4 regions of the Enterobacter cloacae complex sp. IR5418 genome follow, and region 3 is predicted to be linked to each of the others. Evidence: predicted binding sites of a transcription regulator. Region 3 holds the regulator's gene; each other region holds the start of a gene.
What was found. The regulator PurR, encoded in region 3, represses purine synthesis genes. The targets are predictions, from matches to a motif close to CANGCAAACGTTTGCNTG.
Positions count from the first base shown of each region.

Region 1: a site for PurR is predicted at 2,632-2,649, ahead of pyrC (dihydroorotase). Genes of this name have one in related genera too.
Region 2: a site for PurR is predicted at 1,778-1,795, ahead of purM (phosphoribosylformylglycinamidine cyclo-ligase). Genes of this name have one in related genera too.
Region 4: a site for PurR is predicted at 2,511-2,528, ahead of gltS (sodium/glutamate symporter). Genes of this name have one in related genera too.

Region 1 covers NZ_JBMKHS010000013.1:86,891-91,105, reverse strand. Annotated here, with positions in the region: gene solA (N-methyl-L-tryptophan oxidase) at 1-558, opposite strand, end outside; gene bssS (biofilm formation regulator BssS) at 674-928, opposite strand; gene dinI (DNA damage-inducible protein I) at 1,203-1,448, opposite strand; gene pyrC (dihydroorotase) at 1,523-2,569, opposite strand; gene ACOTX7_RS12520 (lipoprotein) at 2,698-3,258, opposite strand; gene mdtH (multidrug efflux MFS transporter MdtH) at 3,358-4,215, opposite strand, start outside.
Region 2 covers NZ_JBMKHS010000001.1:248,306-252,520, reverse strand. Annotated here, with positions in the region: gene purN (phosphoribosylglycinamide formyltransferase) at 42-683, opposite strand; gene purM (phosphoribosylformylglycinamidine cyclo-ligase) at 680-1,717, opposite strand; gene ACOTX7_RS01165 (6-phospho-beta-glucosidase) at 1,984-3,414, shown strand; gene upp (uracil phosphoribosyltransferase) at 3,631-4,215, shown strand, end outside.
Region 3 covers NZ_JBMKHS010000047.1:13,020-17,234, forward strand. Annotated here, with positions in the region: gene ACOTX7_RS21975 (MFS transporter) at 1-1,030, opposite strand, end outside; gene ACOTX7_RS21980 (YnhF family membrane protein) at 1,192-1,281, opposite strand; gene purR (HTH-type transcriptional repressor PurR) at 1,579-2,604, shown strand; gene punR (DNA-binding transcriptional activator PunR) at 2,622-3,533, opposite strand; gene punC (purine nucleoside transporter PunC) at 3,647-4,215, shown strand, end outside.
Region 4 covers NZ_JBMKHS010000009.1:6,237-10,451, reverse strand. Annotated here, with positions in the region: gene recG (ATP-dependent DNA helicase RecG) at 1-1,149, shown strand, start outside; gene gltS (sodium/glutamate symporter) at 1,153-2,355, opposite strand; gene xanP (xanthine/proton symporter XanP) at 2,580-3,971, shown strand; gene ACOTX7_RS09290 (AsmA family protein) at 4,091-4,215, shown strand, end outside.

The DNA of each region.
Region 1 (4,215 bases), on a different contig from region 3:
AGAGGTGTTGACGGTGGAACCTTCCACATGGTGGGTGATACCCGTGACCGGACAGTTGAACAACTGCGCGCAGCCCGCTTTAGCGGCGAGATCAATCCAGGTTTTAATGGCCGTTTCGCTGTGCAGTACCCCGGAATTGGCTTCAAACAATCCAATGTAGTCTTCCGGGACAGAAATTTCCGGCCAGCGCGCCATGATGCCGTTCGCATCCAGACGCTCGACGTCCAGGCGGTAGGCTTTCGCGCTCTCCTCGACGGTCGCCAGAAACGTGGAGTTGGCTGGACCAAGGTTAATGATCCCGGTGCGCTCAAAAATGCGTTCTTCGGTGAGTGCGGCCAGCTCATCCCACAGCGTCTGAGCCCGAAGCACCAGCGGTACATAACGTTCACCTTCACCGTAAGCGTGACGGATCAGACGGGTATTGCCGTGATGGCTTCCTTCAGAGTGGGGAGGGAGGTGGGCATCAATCATCAGCACTTTCAGGCCCGCCTGCGTTGCGTAATAACCGGCGGCAGATCCTACGGAGCCGCTTCCGATAATGATCAAATCGTATTTCATAGGCTTCTCTTTACTAACGCTTTGTTAGCAGAGTAATTAACTATGGGGGCTTATACAAGAACGAAATAAATAAGGCACCGCGAGGGTGCCTGTTGAGTGAAAAGGAGCATAAGGGTTAATGCCGTTTATACTCATTTTCCTGATAGTCGCCAGATTCTATTTTTGCAATGCCTGCTTCCAAAATAGAGATAAACTGACGGGCGACGTCTGTTGTAAGCCACAGCGTCTGTCCAACTTCCGCTTCATCACGGTTTTGCTGATTTGGGGTCTGGTAGTGCAAACGCAGCATCAGCGCATCGTAGCTGTCTACGGTGCTGATATCCCAGCCAACGAGCGGATGGGTCTGGATGACATCACTATTCTTTTCCATTATAACCCCCTTAATGCGTGTTAGAAGACAACGACTTTGAGGTTCAATGCATGTTTTTCTGAAAGCAATTTCAGTATATCAATTAATAAGGGTTAAGAAGGAAAAAATAAACGGGTAGCAACACATTTTTCTGCTTTTTAGGATTGTTCGAACAATAAAACGCCATCTTGTTCACGATTTTCTAAGAAGATGCTGAAATAATTTGAACTTTCAGAAGACGAAACGAAAAAAAGCCGGGGCGACCCGGCAAAAAAACACAATGAGGGAGCAAATATTAATCAGTGATGAACCAGTCGTCGGCGCTTTCCCATGTTTCCTGCAAAATTTCGCTGATACGTTCTTTATCTTCTTTCGCGCCGCCGATGACGGAAAGATGGTTTGCCGTCGCATAACGTACCGTTACGGCGCCATCGTTTTCAGGAAAAGTGCTGTTAATACGTCGGGATAGCTCACCTGCCAGAGCGTCGAGTGCGCCAGCAGGCAGGACGGTGGTTTTGGCAATGGTGACTTCAATACGCATAAATGCCCCCTGTGTAATATACTGTTTATTTATACAGTTATCTTGTCTGTTTGGCAACAGGGGGGACGATTTTTTTAGCGTTTTACCGACCAGCTTACGGTTTCACCGGCCAGGAAGGGGATCAGCGTATCATCGGTAAGTGCAATCGATGCTTCAACCTGGCTGTCTTTACGCTCCAGCTCAATGAACGTGTCATTGACGGGCAGACCGTAGAAACGTGGGCCGTTGAGGGAGCAGAAGGCTTCGAAATAGTCTAATGCATTCATCTCTTCAAACACGGTTGCGTAACTTGCCAGGGCGGTCGGCGCGTTAAAGCAGCCTGCACAGCCGCAGCTCGCCTCTTTACGGTGACGGGCATGCGGGGCGGAATCCGTGCCGAGAAACGCGCGAGGGAAGCCGCTGGCAACCAGCTCACGCAACGCCTGCTGGTGAATATTGCGCTTGAGGATCGGCAGACAATACAGATGTGGACGAACACCGCCCACCAGCATGTGGTTACGGTTAAACATCAGGTGCTGCGGGGTAATGGTGGCGGCAATCAGCTCATTGCCATCCCGGACATACTCTGCGGCATCTTTGGTCGTAATGTGTTCAAACACCACTTTCAGCCCCGGCAGACGCTGGCGCAGCGGCTCCATGACCGTTTCAATAAAACGGGCTTCGCGATCGAAAATATCAATGTCAGCGTGGGTCACTTCCCCGTGCACCAGCAGCGGCATTCCCAGTTTTTGCATACGCTCCAGGACGGGCATGATGGCGTCGATGCTGGTCACCCCATGGCTGGAGTTGGTGGTGGCATTCGCCGGGTAGAGCTTCGCGGCGGTGAACACACCTTCGTTAAACCCGCGCTCAACCTCATTGGGATCCAGCGAGTCCGTCAGGTAGCAGGTCATTAACGGGGTAAAATCGTGCCCGGCCGGAACGGCATCAAGGATACGCTGGCGATAGGCAATCGCGGCCTCGACGGTAGTGACTGGCGGAACCAGGTTAGGCATAACAATCGCACGGCCATAAATTTCGCTGGTATACGGCACGACGGTTTTCAGCATGTCGCCATCACGAAGATGGATATGCCAGTCGTCTGGGCGGCGGATTTTGAGAACCTGGGATTGTACAGTCATGGAAGCTCCGGCTTGAAAGGGATCAGTCATAAGATGGCTGTTTTTGCCGGACACAAATCATAAGCGGAAACGTTTTCGTTTGCACACTATTCCGTTAAAAAAAACGGGCGCCTCAGCGCCCGTCATGTTTAGTCGGTGAAAGGAATGATGATTTCACCCGGTTTCACCTCTATCCCTTTGGCATGTTTTTTCGCCAGAGATTCGCCTTTGCTCTTGTCTTCGCTCAGAACATAGGCAGGCTGTTGGTTAAAGTAGTTCTGCAACGACTGGTTGAGATAAGGCATCAGCGTTTGCAGCACCGGTTTCATTTTATCCGGCGTCACTACTGCATCGACGATTTCCATCTCTTGCAGGAAAATTGCCCCTTTCTCTTTATTGAACACCGGCAGCGCCTTGAGCTTCAGCTTGATGTCCGCTTTCTGATTGCCGAAGAGCGAGGTCATGTCCAGGCTGGCATCGCCGGAAAGGGTGACTTTGTTCGGCTCTTCGCGCCCAATCTGGCTGGCGAGATTCGTCAGGACGATATGCGCATCCGCAAGGCCGGGTACGCCGATATCTTTTGAAAAGTTATTATGTTTTTCCAGCGCCTGATTAATCTCCTGCTCACTGACGGTGTACTGCGTAAGCTGGTTACAACCCACCAGCAGACCACTGACAATTAACGCAGCGGCAATAACGATCTTTTTCATGGCGTTCCTCAACATAAAATCGGCGCATCTGTCCTGATACGCCAGTATGTCAGGGTGATCCTACAGAAACCAGCAGAAAAAACTGATAGTGAAAGGAGGCTATGCGCCAGGCTCCAGCATCCCGCGGGTGCTGCGTTTATCACTGAACTGCCACCAGAGGGCAATCAGCGTCATAAAGCCGACCTTGCCGAGCATGACCCACGGCAGTTCCGGCTGATGAAGCGCTTTTCCGGCATCGAACAGCCAGCCGCCACCGGTATAACCCAGTGCGCCGCCAAGCGCCAGTCCGAGACGGCTGAACCCCATGTAGCTGCCACGGGCCCGGGCGTCGGCAAGTGACGCGCTCAGCGTTTCACGGGCTGGCTCGGCAATGATTGAGCCAATGTAGAAAGTGCAGATCAGCATAAACAGTTGCTGAAGCGAACTCACCAGACCGATGGGCATCATGCTCAGCGTCATCAGCAGCAGTCCGGCCATCAGACGGTGCTCAAGCCGGAAGCGGCGCTCGCTCCAGCGGGCAATTGGATAGAGCAGGGTCAAAGAGAGGCAGGCTTCAATGGCATACATCCATTTCACCGCTGCGGGTGTGCCTGCAATATCGTTAACCATAATCGGCAGCATCAGCATGACCTGCACGGCGAGCATGTAGTACCCGGTCAGCGTTAACACATACGTGACGAAGCGTTTATCGCTCAGCACGCGGTCAAGCCCTTCCCGCACTGGCGCTTTAACCGTCGACAGCTTCCACGCCGGGAGGAACAGACCGTTAAACAGCGCGCAGAGAATAAACAGTACCGCGCCGGTGGCGCAGACCAGACGGAAATCGTATTGCAGCAGCCAGCTTCCCAGCAGAGCGCCCACGACCGCACCGGCGCTGTCCTGCATCATCAAAATTGAGAAGAAGCGGCCCCGGTGTTGCGGACGGATAAGCTTGACCACCAGCGCGGTACGCGGTGG
Region 2 (4,215 bases), on a different contig from region 3:
AGGCCTGTGCAAGCAAAGCGCCGCCGGGCAATTTAAACAGACTACTCTTCGGCCGCATAACCCTGCGGGGGCAACTTCACGCCGTCCAGCCACGCGGCGCCGTTGCGCATCTCCAGACGTCCGTCGACAAACCAGCTTACCACCAGCGGATAAATGGCGTGCTCTTGCGTCTGCACGCGTTCGGTCACGTCGTCTTCGTTGTCGCCGTCAAAGACCGGTACTTTTGCCTGCAAAATGACCGGGCCGCCGTCCAGCTCGTCGGTGACGAAATGCACGGAGGTGCCGTGCTCCTCATCGCCGTTCTCCAGTACCTGACGATGGGTGTGCAGGCCGGGGTATTTTGGCAGCAGGGAAGGGTGGATATTGAGCAGTCGTCCGGCGTAGTGTGCAACAAACGCCGGGCTGAGGATACGCATATAGCCCGCCAGCACCACCACGTCAGGCGCGTAGGCGTCAATCTCCTGCACCAGCTCACGGTCAAAGGCTTCACGCCCGGCGAACTGGCTGGCTTCCAGCGCGTGCGCAGGAATGTTCGCTTCCCGCGCGCGCTCAAGGCCGAACGCATCGGCCTTATTGCTGAATACTGCCCGAATGGTGCCATTTATTTTCTTCTGTTTGCAGGCGTCTATGATTGCCTGCAAATTGCTTCCGTTGCCGGAAATAAGCACCACGATGTTTTTCATTCAATGACCACACGCTGTTCGGAATCGGAAGCTTTAATCGTACCGATTTTCCACGCGTTTTCACCTTTTTCTGTCAGCAGCTTAACCGCTTTATCCGCTTCGCTTGCTGGCAGGGCGATAACCATGCCAACGCCGCAGTTAAAGGTGCGGTACATTTCGTGATCGCTCACGTTGCCTGCGGTTTGCAGCCAGTTGAAGACGGACGGCCACTGCCATGAGGATGCGTCGATCACCGCCTGGGTATTGTCCGGCAGCACGCGCGGAATGTTTTCCCAGAAGCCGCCGCCGGTGAGGTGAGCGATGGCGTGAACGTCGACGTTCTCAATCAGATCCAGCACGTTTTTCACGTAAATGCGGGTCGGGGCCAGCAGGTGATCGGCCAGCGGTTTGCCGTCCAGCTCGGTGGTCAGCGGATCGCTGCCGCTCACTTCGAGGATTTTACGCACCAGAGAGTAGCCGTTGGAGTGCGGCCCGCTGGAGGCCAGTGCAACCAGCACATCGCCGTCAGCCACTTTGCTGCCGTCGATAATTTCTGATTTTTCTACCACGCCGACGCAGAAGCCTGCGACGTCATAATCTTCACCGTGATACATGCCTGGCATTTCAGCGGTTTCACCGCCGACCAGCGCGCAGCCGGATTGCAGACAGCCTTCGGCGATACCGTTAATGACGCTGGCTGCGGTATCCACGTCCAGCTTGCCGGTCGCGTAGTAATCCAGGAAGAACAGCGGCTCAGCACCCTGTACCACCAGGTCGTTGACGCACATCGCCACCAGATCGATACCGATCGTATCGTGACGCTTAAGATCCATCGCCAGGCGCAGTTTTGTACCGACACCATCCGTACCCGAGACCAGCACAGGTTCACGATATTTTTGCGGCAGTGCGCACAGTGCGCCGAATCCACCCAGGCCACCCATCACTTCCGGGCGGCGGGTTTTTTTCACCACACCTTTGATTCGGTCAACCAGCGCATTACCTGCGTCAATATCAACACCGGCATCTTTGTAGCTGAGAGAAGTTTTGTTGGTCACGGCTTAAATCCCCACGCGATTGCATAGCTAGTAAGAAAAATCGGCGCAATTCTAACAGTCCAGGCAAACGTTTGCGAGCCTATTCTCGGCGCGGGGATCTTTTTTTCTGTGCGTGTTGTCCAGGTCAACAAACTTGACTCTGTTCACGAAAATGAAACCGGTTTCGGCGATCTGCTTGCAACGGCTATCCCCTTTGCACATCATCAAACTGAAACCGGTTTCTGTAACTGTTTTTGCAGAAAATAACGCAGAATGAGGGAAAGCGAATGTCAGGATTTAAAGCAGGTTTTCTGTGGGGTGGGGCCGTGGCGGCGCACCAGCTTGAAGGCGGCTGGAAAGAGGGCGGCAAGGGCGTAAGCGTTGCCGATGTCATGACGGCAGGCGCCCACGGTGTACCGCGTGAAATCACCAATGGCGTTCTTGAGGGGAAAAATTACCCAAACCACGAAGCCATCGATTTCTATCACCGTTATAAAGAAGACATCAAACTCTTTGCCGAGATGGGGTTCAAATGCTTCCGCACCTCCATCGCCTGGACACGAATCTTCCCGAAAGGCGACGAGCTGGAGCCGAACGAAGCGGGACTCAAATTCTATGACGATCTGTTCGACGAGTGCCTGAAGCACGGCATCGAACCGGTTATTACGCTTTCCCACTTCGAGATGCCTTTCCACCTGGTCACGGAATATGGCGGCTGGCGCAACCGTAAGCTGATCGACTTCTTTGTCCGCTTTGCGAAGGTCGTTTTTGAGCGCTACCAGCATAAAGTGAAGTACTGGATGACCTTTAACGAGATCAACAACCAGGCTAACTTCCACGAAGACTTTGCGCCATTTACCAACTCCGGGCTGAAGTATGCGCCGGGAGAAGACCGCGAGCCGGTGATGTTCCAGGCGGCGCACTATGAACTGGTGGCCAGTGCCCTGGCGGTGAAAGCGGGGCGCGAGATCAACCCGTCGCTACAAATCGGCTGCATGATTGCTATGTGTCCGATCTATCCGCTGACCTGTGCCCCGGACGATATGATGATGGCGATGAACGCCATGCATCGCCGCTACTGGTTCACCGACGTCCACGTGCGCGGCAAGTATCCGCAGCATCTGCTCAACTACTTTGAACGTCGCGGCTTCGCGCTGGATATCACCGAAGAAGATAAAGCGGCACTGACGCAGGGCTGCGTGGATTACATCGGATTCAGCTACTACATGTCTTTCGCCACCAAAGCGACGGCGGATAACCCGACGCTGGATTACGACGAGAGCAAGAGTCTGGTCTCTAACCCGTACGTGCAGAAATCCGACTGGGGCTGGCAGATTGATCCGGTCGGGCTGCGCTACTCCCTGAACTGGTTCTGGGATCACTATCAGCTGCCGCTGTTCATTGTTGAAAACGGCTTTGGCGCGATTGACGTGCAGGAGAGCGACGGCACGGTGAATGACCAGTACCGCATCGACTACCTTTCAGCGCACATCCGCGAGATGAAAAAAGCGGTAGTGGAAGATGGCGTGGATCTGATGGGTTATACCCCGTGGGGCTGTATCGACTTGGTTTCTGCCGGAACGGGCGAAATGAAAAAACGCTACGGCTTTATCTTTGTCGATAAAGATAACGAAGGGAATGGCACGCTGAACCGCAGTAAGAAGAAATCGTTCGACTGGTATAAGCAGGTGATTGCGAGCAACGGCGAGCAGCTATAATTGCCCGGTGGCGCTGCGCTTACCGGGCCTACGGGATGTGTAGGCCGGGTAAGCGTTAGCGCCACCCGGCAGAATCCCGCACCCAAGCCGGAGCCCAGCCTCCGGCTTTTTTGTCTTTGCTTGATCCCTGTCAAGCAAGATGGGTATGGCGCAATCCGAAAAAAGCGGTATAATCCCGCGATTTTTTTGCGGATGCCACCTCAGAGGAGAAAGAGAATGAAGATTGTGGAAGTGAAACACCCACTCGTTAAACACAAGTTGGGCCTGATGCGTGAGCATGACATCAGCACGAAGCGTTTTCGCGAACTGGCTTCTGAAGTGGGCAGCCTGCTGACCTACGAAGCGACCTCCGATCTGGAAACGGAAAAAGTGACCATCGAAGGCTGGAACGGCCCGGTACAGGTTGAGCAGATCAAAGGTAAAAAAATTACCGTTGTGCCAATCCTGCGTGCGGGTCTGGGCATGATGGAAGGCGTGCTGGAGCATGTTCCAAGCGCGCGTATCAGCGTGGTGGGTATCTACCGTAACGAAGAGACGCTTGAGCCAGTCCCGTACTTCCAGAAGCTGGTATCCAATATCGACGAGCGCATGGCGCTGGTGGTTGACCCGATGCTGGCGACCGGTGGTTCGATGATCGCCACCATCGACCTGCTGAAACAAGCAGGATGCAGCAGCATTAAAGTGCTGGTGCTGGTCGCGGCGCCGGAAGGTATCGCGGCGCTGGAAAAAGCGCACCCGGACGTTGAACTCTATACCGCGTCTGTCGACCAGGGGCTGAACGAGCACGGGTACATCATCCCG
Region 3 (4,215 bases):
CTGCGGCCCCCAGCGCATTGCCCAGGTTAAACGCGCCGATATTAACGGACGAAGAAAGCCCCGGCGCTTCGTGCGCGACGCGCATCACGCGCATCTGCAACGGTGGCACGACGGCAAAGGTTGCGGCGCCCCACACCACCATGGCAATCGCAGCGCCCACTTCGTTACGCGCCAGCCACGGAATAGCGACCATGATGACAATCAGCAGGGTTAAGAAGCCTTTCAACGTCCCGCTGACGGAGCGGTCGGCAAATTTCCCGCCGAGATAGTTGCCAATCGAAAAACCGACGCCAATCAGCACCAGCATCGCGGTAACATAGAGTGGCGTTGCGTGGGTAATATCGTGCAGCACCGGGGAGATATAGGTATAAAGGGTGAACATCGCCCCCGCCCCCAGCACCGTGGTGAGCAGCGCGGAGAGCACCTGGGGACGCATCAGCACCGCCAGCTCCTTACGCACTTCCGGACGTTCTCCGGCACTCCCCTTTGGCAAAGAGAAGAACAGCGCGACCATGGCGACCACGCCCAGCACCGCGGTGGCGAGGAAAGACATACGCCAGCCGATGGCTTCTCCCAGCCAGGTGGCTGCCGGAACGCCGCCGATATTAGCGATCGTCAGGCCCATAAACATGGTGGCGACCGCACTGGCCTGCTTATGTTTTGGCACCACGCTGGCAGCAACAACCGAGCCCAGTCCGAAGAAGGCGCCATGGTTGAGGCTGGTCAGAATACGGGAAAGCATCAGCGTGGTGTAATCCGGCGAAATTGCGGAAAGCACATTTCCGAGAGTAAAAATTGCCATCAGGAAAATCAGCGCATTGCGGCGCGCACGGTGCGAAAGCAGCAGCGTCATCAGCGGCGCGCCCACCATCACGCCGATCGCGTAGGCGCTGATTAACATACCGGCCGCAGGGATAGAGACGTCCACCCCCCGGGCGATAACAGGCAGTAACCCCATTGGGGAAAATTCAGTGGTGCCAATCCCAAAAGCGCCAATCGCCAGGGCCAGCAGGGGAAAATTGATTTTCATGAATGAACTCCGGATGCCGTGTCCTGACACGACACAGAACTAAGAAGTCAAAAGCATGACATCAATCACAAAAAATGAGAAGTTAACATTTTGGCAAAAGATTTTTGCCGGAGAAGGAACAGTTGCAGAAAGAGAGGGAGAAGCGTCTCCCCCTGTGTAAATCAGTGCAGCGCAGCCGTTAATCCACCGGCGACGATAAGAGCAAGAACAACAATGGTGGTAAACAGCGAAAACTTCAGATCGGTACTCATCAATTTTTCTCCTTTTATTCACCCTACGAAAAGTGAGCTTGCTCATTTTTACACAGTTCAGGTCAAAAATCTTCCAGGATTTAAACGGATATCCACTTTACCTCTTCCCCTTTTCATCAAGATAGGACAAAATTCCACGCTAAATTTATTAGCGTACCGGCCACTGACCCCCTCCTGACGTCCTGTGTCGTTTTCCCGGCGTGTCGCAACTCATGTTTGCGTAATAAGGGTGAGAGAAGGCAAACGTTTACCTTCATATTTTTCAGGAGCTTAGGATATGGTCTGGAGTGACATTTAATGGCAACAATTAAAGACGTAGCAAAACGCGCAAACGTTTCCACTACAACCGTATCACATGTTATTAACAAAACGCGTTTTGTCGCTGAAGAAACACGTAATGCCGTCTGGGCGGCAATCAAAGAACTGCACTACTCGCCGAGTGCGGTCGCCCGTAGCCTGAAGGTTAATCACACCAAATCGATTGGCCTGCTGGCCACCAGCAGTGAAGCGGCCTACTTTGCTGAAATCATCGAAGCCGTAGAAAAAAACTGCTTCCAGAAAGGCTATACCCTGATTCTGGGCAACGCGTGGAACAACATTGAAAAACAGCGCGCTTACCTGTCGATGATGGCGCAAAAGCGCGTGGACGGTCTGCTGGTCATGTGCTCTGAATACCCGGAGTCGGTCCTTTCCATGCTGGAAGAGTATCGCCACATTCCAATGGTGGTGATGGACTGGGGCGAAGCCCGCGCAGACTTCACCGACTCCGTGATTGATAACGCCTTTGAAGGCGGTTACATGGCGGGGCGTTACCTGGTAGAGCGTGGTCACCGTGAGATTGGCGTGATCCCGGGGCCGCTGGAGCGTAACACCGGTGCTGGCCGTCTGGCCGGTTTCATGAAAGCGATGGAAGAGGCGCTGATCACCGTACCGGAAAACTGGATTGTTCAGGGCGACTTTGAGCCGGAGTCGGGCTATCGCGCCATGCAGCAGATCGTCTCCCAGCCACATCGCCCTACCGCGGTGTTCTGCGGCGGCGACATCATGGCGATGGGCGCGCTCTGCGCGGCAGATGAACTCGGCCTGCGCGTCCCGCAGGACATCTCGGTGATTGGCTATGACAACGTGCGCAACGCCCGCTTCTTTACCCCGGCGCTGACCACCATTCACCAGCCAAAAGATTCGCTGGGTGAAACGGCCTTCAATATGCTGATGGACAGGATCGTCAACAAGCGTGAACAGTCCCAGTCCATTGAAGTCCATCCGCGCCTGATTGAACGCCGTTCCGTTGCGGACGGTCCGTTCCGCGACTACCGTCGTTAATCCTTTTACGGGGTCAGCTATGCTGGCCCCCGTAACCACTCCCGGTTCAGCGTTTCGCTGTCACCCAGATAATCCAGCAGCCAGGCCATGGCGGGTGAGACGTCGTTTTGCTGCCACGTCAGACAGCACGCAGCATCCGGGAAGGGATTTTCCAGCGTCAGCGCCACCCACTCCCCCGCGTCGATGCGCGGACGCGCAAAATGCACCGGCACCATGCCAACACACAGCCCCGCGCTCAGACAGGTGGCTGACGACTCCCAGTCCGGCGCGACCACGCGGCGCTGATTATCCAGCAGCCAGGTAATGCGCTTGGGCAGCGAACGGGAAGTATCTTCCAGCACCAGCGAAGGCCAGTTGCGCAAGGTGTCATCGCTCAACGGCCCTTCCAGCGCCGCCAGCGGGTGATCGCGCGCGACTACGCAGGTCCAGCTCAGCATGCCCATGTCGCGAAACGCGTAGCGCCCACCAACCGGGATCGCCTGGGTTGCACCAATCGCCATCTCTGCCCTGCCGTCCGCCAGCGCGTCCCAGACGCCGTTGAACACTTCCTGCGATACACGCAGTTCGACGTCGGAAAAATGACGATAAAAATCGACGATCATCTGCCGGGTCCGTTCCGGCTTAACGATATTATCTACCGCGATTGAGAGATGCCCGCGCCAGCCGTTGGCGATCTGCTGACACTGCTCGCGGGTGATCTGCATTTTTTTGATAACAGACCGCCCTTCTTTCAAAAACCACGCTCCGGCAGGCGTGAGTTCTACATCGCGATGACGCCGCTCAAACAGCGGGACCGCCAGCCATGCTTCAAGCTGACGCACCGTATAGCTGATAGCCGAAGGAACGCGATGCAGCTCCTGGGCGGCACCGGTGAAGCTGCCGTTACGCGCCACGGCATCGACCACTTCAAGGGAATAATCTGACCACATCTTTTGCCTGCAAAATTTTTGAATGGACCCGCCAAATATTAGCGTTTCACAAGCCGCTTTGCACTCCCTACACTCTGCGCCAACGTACACCTGCCTCCTCAGGAGAATAAACAGTGCAACCCAGGAAAGGATTTTTAGTCTGGCTCGGCGGCTTAAGCGTGCTGGGCTTTTTGGCGACCGATATGTATCTGCCCGCGTTCGCCGCGATGCAGGAAGATTTGCAAACCCCTGCCGCCGCCATCAGCGCCAGTTTAAGCTTGTTCCTTGCCGGCTTTGCTTTTGCGCAATTGCTGTGGGGGCCGCTCTCGGATCGTTTTGGCCGTAAACCTGTCCTGTTGCTGGGGCTGGCGATTTTTGCCGTAGGCTGTCTGGGTATGCTGTGGGTCCGCGATGCCGCCTGGCTACTGGCGCTGCGCTTTATTCAGGCGGTCGGCGTCTGTGCCGCAGCGGTCACCTGGCAGGCGCTGGTGACCGATTATTATCCGGCCTCGCGCACTAACCGCATTTTCGCCACCATTATGCCGCTGGTTGGCCTGTCACCGGCCCTCGCCCCGCTGCTGGGCAGCTGGATCCTGGCGCATTTCGACTGGCAGGCCATTTTTGCCACGCTCTTTGCCATCACGCTGGTGCTCATGCTGCCCGCAATCGGGCTTAAACCAGCACATAAAAAAGAGACACATCC
Region 4 (4,215 bases), on a different contig from region 3:
CGCGCCATCGCCCATGGCAAGCAGGTGGCGCTGATGGCGCCGACGGAACTGCTGGCCGAGCAGCACGCCAACAATTTCCGTAACTGGTTCGCCCCGCTGGGAATCGAAGTGGGCTGGCTGGCCGGGAAGCAGAAGGGCAAAGCACGCCTTGCGCAGCAGGAAGCCATTGCCAGCGGGCAGGTGCAGATGATTGTCGGCACGCACGCCATTTTCCAGGAACAGGTGCAGTTTAACGGCCTGGCGCTGGTCATTATCGACGAACAGCACCGCTTTGGTGTTCATCAGCGTCTGGCGCTGTGGGAGAAAGGTCTGCAACAGGGCTTCCACCCGCATCAGCTGATCATGACCGCCACGCCTATTCCGCGCACCCTGGCGATGACGGCCTATGCCGATCTGGATACCTCCACCATCGACGAGCTGCCGCCTGGCCGTACGCCGGTGACGACGGTCGCCATTCCGGACACGCGCCGCAGCGACATCATTGACCGCGTGCGCAACGCCTGTACGCAGGAAGGGCGTCAGGCGTACTGGGTCTGCACCCTGATTGAAGAGTCGGAGTTGCTGGAAGCGCAGGCCGCCGAAGCCACGTGGGAAGAGTTAAAGCTCGCCCTGCCGGAGCTGAACGTCGGTCTGGTTCACGGGCGTATGAAGCCTGCCGAGAAGCAGGCGGTGATGCAGTCGTTCAAACAGGGCGAGCTGCATTTACTCGTTGCGACCACGGTCATCGAAGTGGGCGTGGACGTGCCAAACTCCAGCCTGATGATTATTGAGAACCCGGAGCGTCTGGGCCTGGCACAGCTCCACCAGCTGCGAGGCCGCGTGGGTCGTGGCGCAATCGCCTCTCACTGCGTACTGCTGTATAAAGCCCCGCTGTCGAAAACCGCGCAGATGCGTTTGCAGGTATTACGCGACAGCAATGACGGCTTCGTTATTGCGCAAAAAGACCTGGAGATCCGCGGCCCGGGCGAACTGCTTGGCACGCGTCAGACGGGTAACGCCGAATTTAAAGTGGCGGATTTGCTGCGCGATCAGGCCATGATCCCCGAAGTACAACGCCTTGCGCGTCATATTCATGAACGCTACCCCGAACAGGCGGCAGCGTTAATTGAACGCTGGATGCCGGAAACCGAGCGGTATTCCAACGCCTGACGGTCAGCCAAACATCGGCAGCATCAGGTAAAGCTTAATGACCAGCGCGTTGACGATATCAATGAAGAATGCGCCCACCATCGGCACCACCAGAAACGCCATGTGCGACGGGCCGAACCGTTCGGTGATCGCCTGCATATTCGCGATGGCCGTTGGTGTCGCTCCCAGACCAAATCCACAGTGACCCGCAGCCAGTACCGCCGCATCATAGTTTTTGCCCATCATGCGCCAGGTAACAAAGATGGCATACAGCGCCATGAACACGGCCTGCACCGCCAGGATCGCCACCATCGGCAGCGCCAGCGAGGCCAGTTCCCACAGCTTGAGGCTCATCAGCGCCATCGCCAGGAACAGCGACAGGCTGACGTTCCCGAGCACGGACACCGCGCGCTCAAAGACGCGGTAGAAGCCCATCTGCGCCAGACCGTTGCTCAGGATCACCCCGATAAACAGCACGCAGACAAAGGTTGGCAGTTCGAAAGCCGTTCCCGCCAGCCATTGCGCAACAATTTTGCCCACGGTGAGGCAGATGGCAATCATGGCGATGGTTTCAATCATTACCAGCGAGGTGATGCTGCGGCCAACGTCCGGTTTTTCGAAGGCGGTCGGCACCATTTCATCGTCTGGTCGGCCTTCCGGCGTGGTGGAGTGTTTAACCAGATAGCGCGCCACCGGGCCGCCAATCAGCCCGCCGAGCACCAGGCCAAAGGTCGCGCAGGCCATCGCCACTTCCGTTGCGTTTTCAAAGCCATAGCGTTCGATGAACAGCTTGCTCCACGCCGCGCCCGTTCCGTGGCCGCCTGACAGGGTAATCGACCCCGCCAGCAGACCCATCAGCGGATCCAGTCCCAGCAATGACGCCATACCGATACCGATGGCGTTTTGCATCAGCAGCAGGCCCACCACGACAATCAGAAACACGCCCAGCACCTTGCCGCCCGAACGAAGGCTTGCGAGGTTGGCGTTCAGGCCGATTGTGGCAAAGAAGGCCAGCATCAACGGATCTTTCAGGGACATATCAAAATCGATTTCCCAGCCCATGCTTTTTTTCAGTACCAGCAGGGCCAGCGCCACCAGCAATCCACCGGCGACAGGTTCAGGAATGGTGTACTTTTTCAGAAAGGAAACACTGTGTACCAGCTTGCGACCAAGCAGAAGAACCAGCGTTGCAGCAACAAGGGTCGATAACGTATCGAGATGAATCATAGAGGCTCCTGTTATGCGCGTGTTCCATACACACGCGGCGTTATCCTGGGCCGGGTTACACTCGTCATGAGCCACCGGCGCGAAAAGTGTAATTTTTTTTTCCTCTTCGTTGTAGAAAACCTGCTCACATCGGCAGATTTTCTCTCTTTTTTTTGCTGGCAATCGTTTGCTTTTACCAGGTGGTCAGATAAAATGCCCGCTTTTCCACCGTGGGATTGCCGCCGATGTCTGTTAACACTCTGGAGTCTTCTGATGCGCAACCGATTGCGCAGAAGCAAAACAGCGAACTGATTTACCGCCTTGAAGATCGTCCCCCGTTGCCTCAGACCCTCTTTGCCGCCTGCCAGCACCTGCTGGCGATGTTCGTTGCGGTCATTACGCCGGCGCTGTTGATTTGCCAGGCGCTGGGGTTACCGGCACAGGATACCCAACATATCATCAGTATGTCGCTGTTCGCTTCCGGCGTGGCCTCCATTATTCAAATTAAAGCGTGGGGTCCGGTGGGTTCGGGGTTACTGTCGATTCAGGGCACCAGCTTTAACTTCGTGGCGCCGCTGATCATGGGCGGTACGGCACTGAAAACCGGCGGCGCAGATGTCCCGACCATGATGGCGGCGCTTTTCGGCACCCTGATGCTGGCAAGCTGCACAGAGATGATCATCTCCCGCGTTCTGCACCTGGCGCGCCGCGTGATCACCCCGCTGGTCTCCGGCGTGGTGGTGATGATTATCGGCCTGTCGCTGATTCAGGTGGGTCTGACCTCCATCGGTGGCGGCTACGCGGCAATGAACGACCACACCTTCGGCGCGCCAAAAAACCTGCTGCTGGCAGGCGTAGTGCTGGCGATCATTATTCTGCTTAACCGCCAGCGTAACCCGTACCTGCGAGTGGCATCGCTGGTGATCGCCATGGCGGCCGGTTACCTGCTGGCGTGGGCGATGGGTATGCTGCCGGAAAACACCGCGCCGACCAACAGCGCGTTGATTACCGTGCCAACGCCGCTTTACTACGGTCTGGGCATTGACTGGAGCCTGCTGCTGCCGCTGATGCTGGTCTTTATGATCACCTCGCTGGAAACCATTGGCGATATCACTGCCACCTCCGACGTATCCGAGCAGCCGGTCTCTGGCCCGCTGTATATGAAGCGTCTGAAGGGCGGCGTGCTGGCGAACGGTCTGAACTCGTTTGTCTCGGCGGTGTTCAACACCTTCCCGAACTCCTGCTTCGGCCAGAACAACGGCGTGATCCAGCTGACCGGCGTGGCCAGCCGCTACGTGGGCTTCGTGGTGGCGCTGATGCTGGTGGTCCTCGGCCTGTTCCCGGCGGTGAGCGGCTTTGTCCAGCACATTCCCGAGCCGGTACTGGGTGGCGCGACGCTGGTCATGTTTGGCACCATTGCCGCCTCCGGCGTGCGTATTGTTTCACGCGAGCCGCTGAACCGCCGCGCTATCATGATTATCGCGCTGTCTCTCGCCGTAGGGCTTGGCGTCTCCCAGCAGCCGTTGATTTTGCAATTTGCTCCGGACTGGGTGAAAAACCTGCTCTCTTCCGGCATTGCCGCGGGCGGTATTACCGCTATCGTGCTGAATCTCATTTTCCCGCCTGAAAAGAACTGATCCCCCACACGGCAGGCTGTCAATGCCTGCCGTGACATCTCTTTACACCATTCCCGCCTTGAGCATTGCGCATAAATCGTGCATAACACCCTTATGTGCGTTTCGCGGGAAGGAAGACCATGAAATTTATTGGAAAGCTGCTTATCTCTCTTCTGGTAGCTCTGCTCATTGTAGTGCTCGCCTTCTATTTTCTGCTCCAGACCCGCTGGGGCGCATCGCAGGTCAGCAGCTGGATCACGGTAAA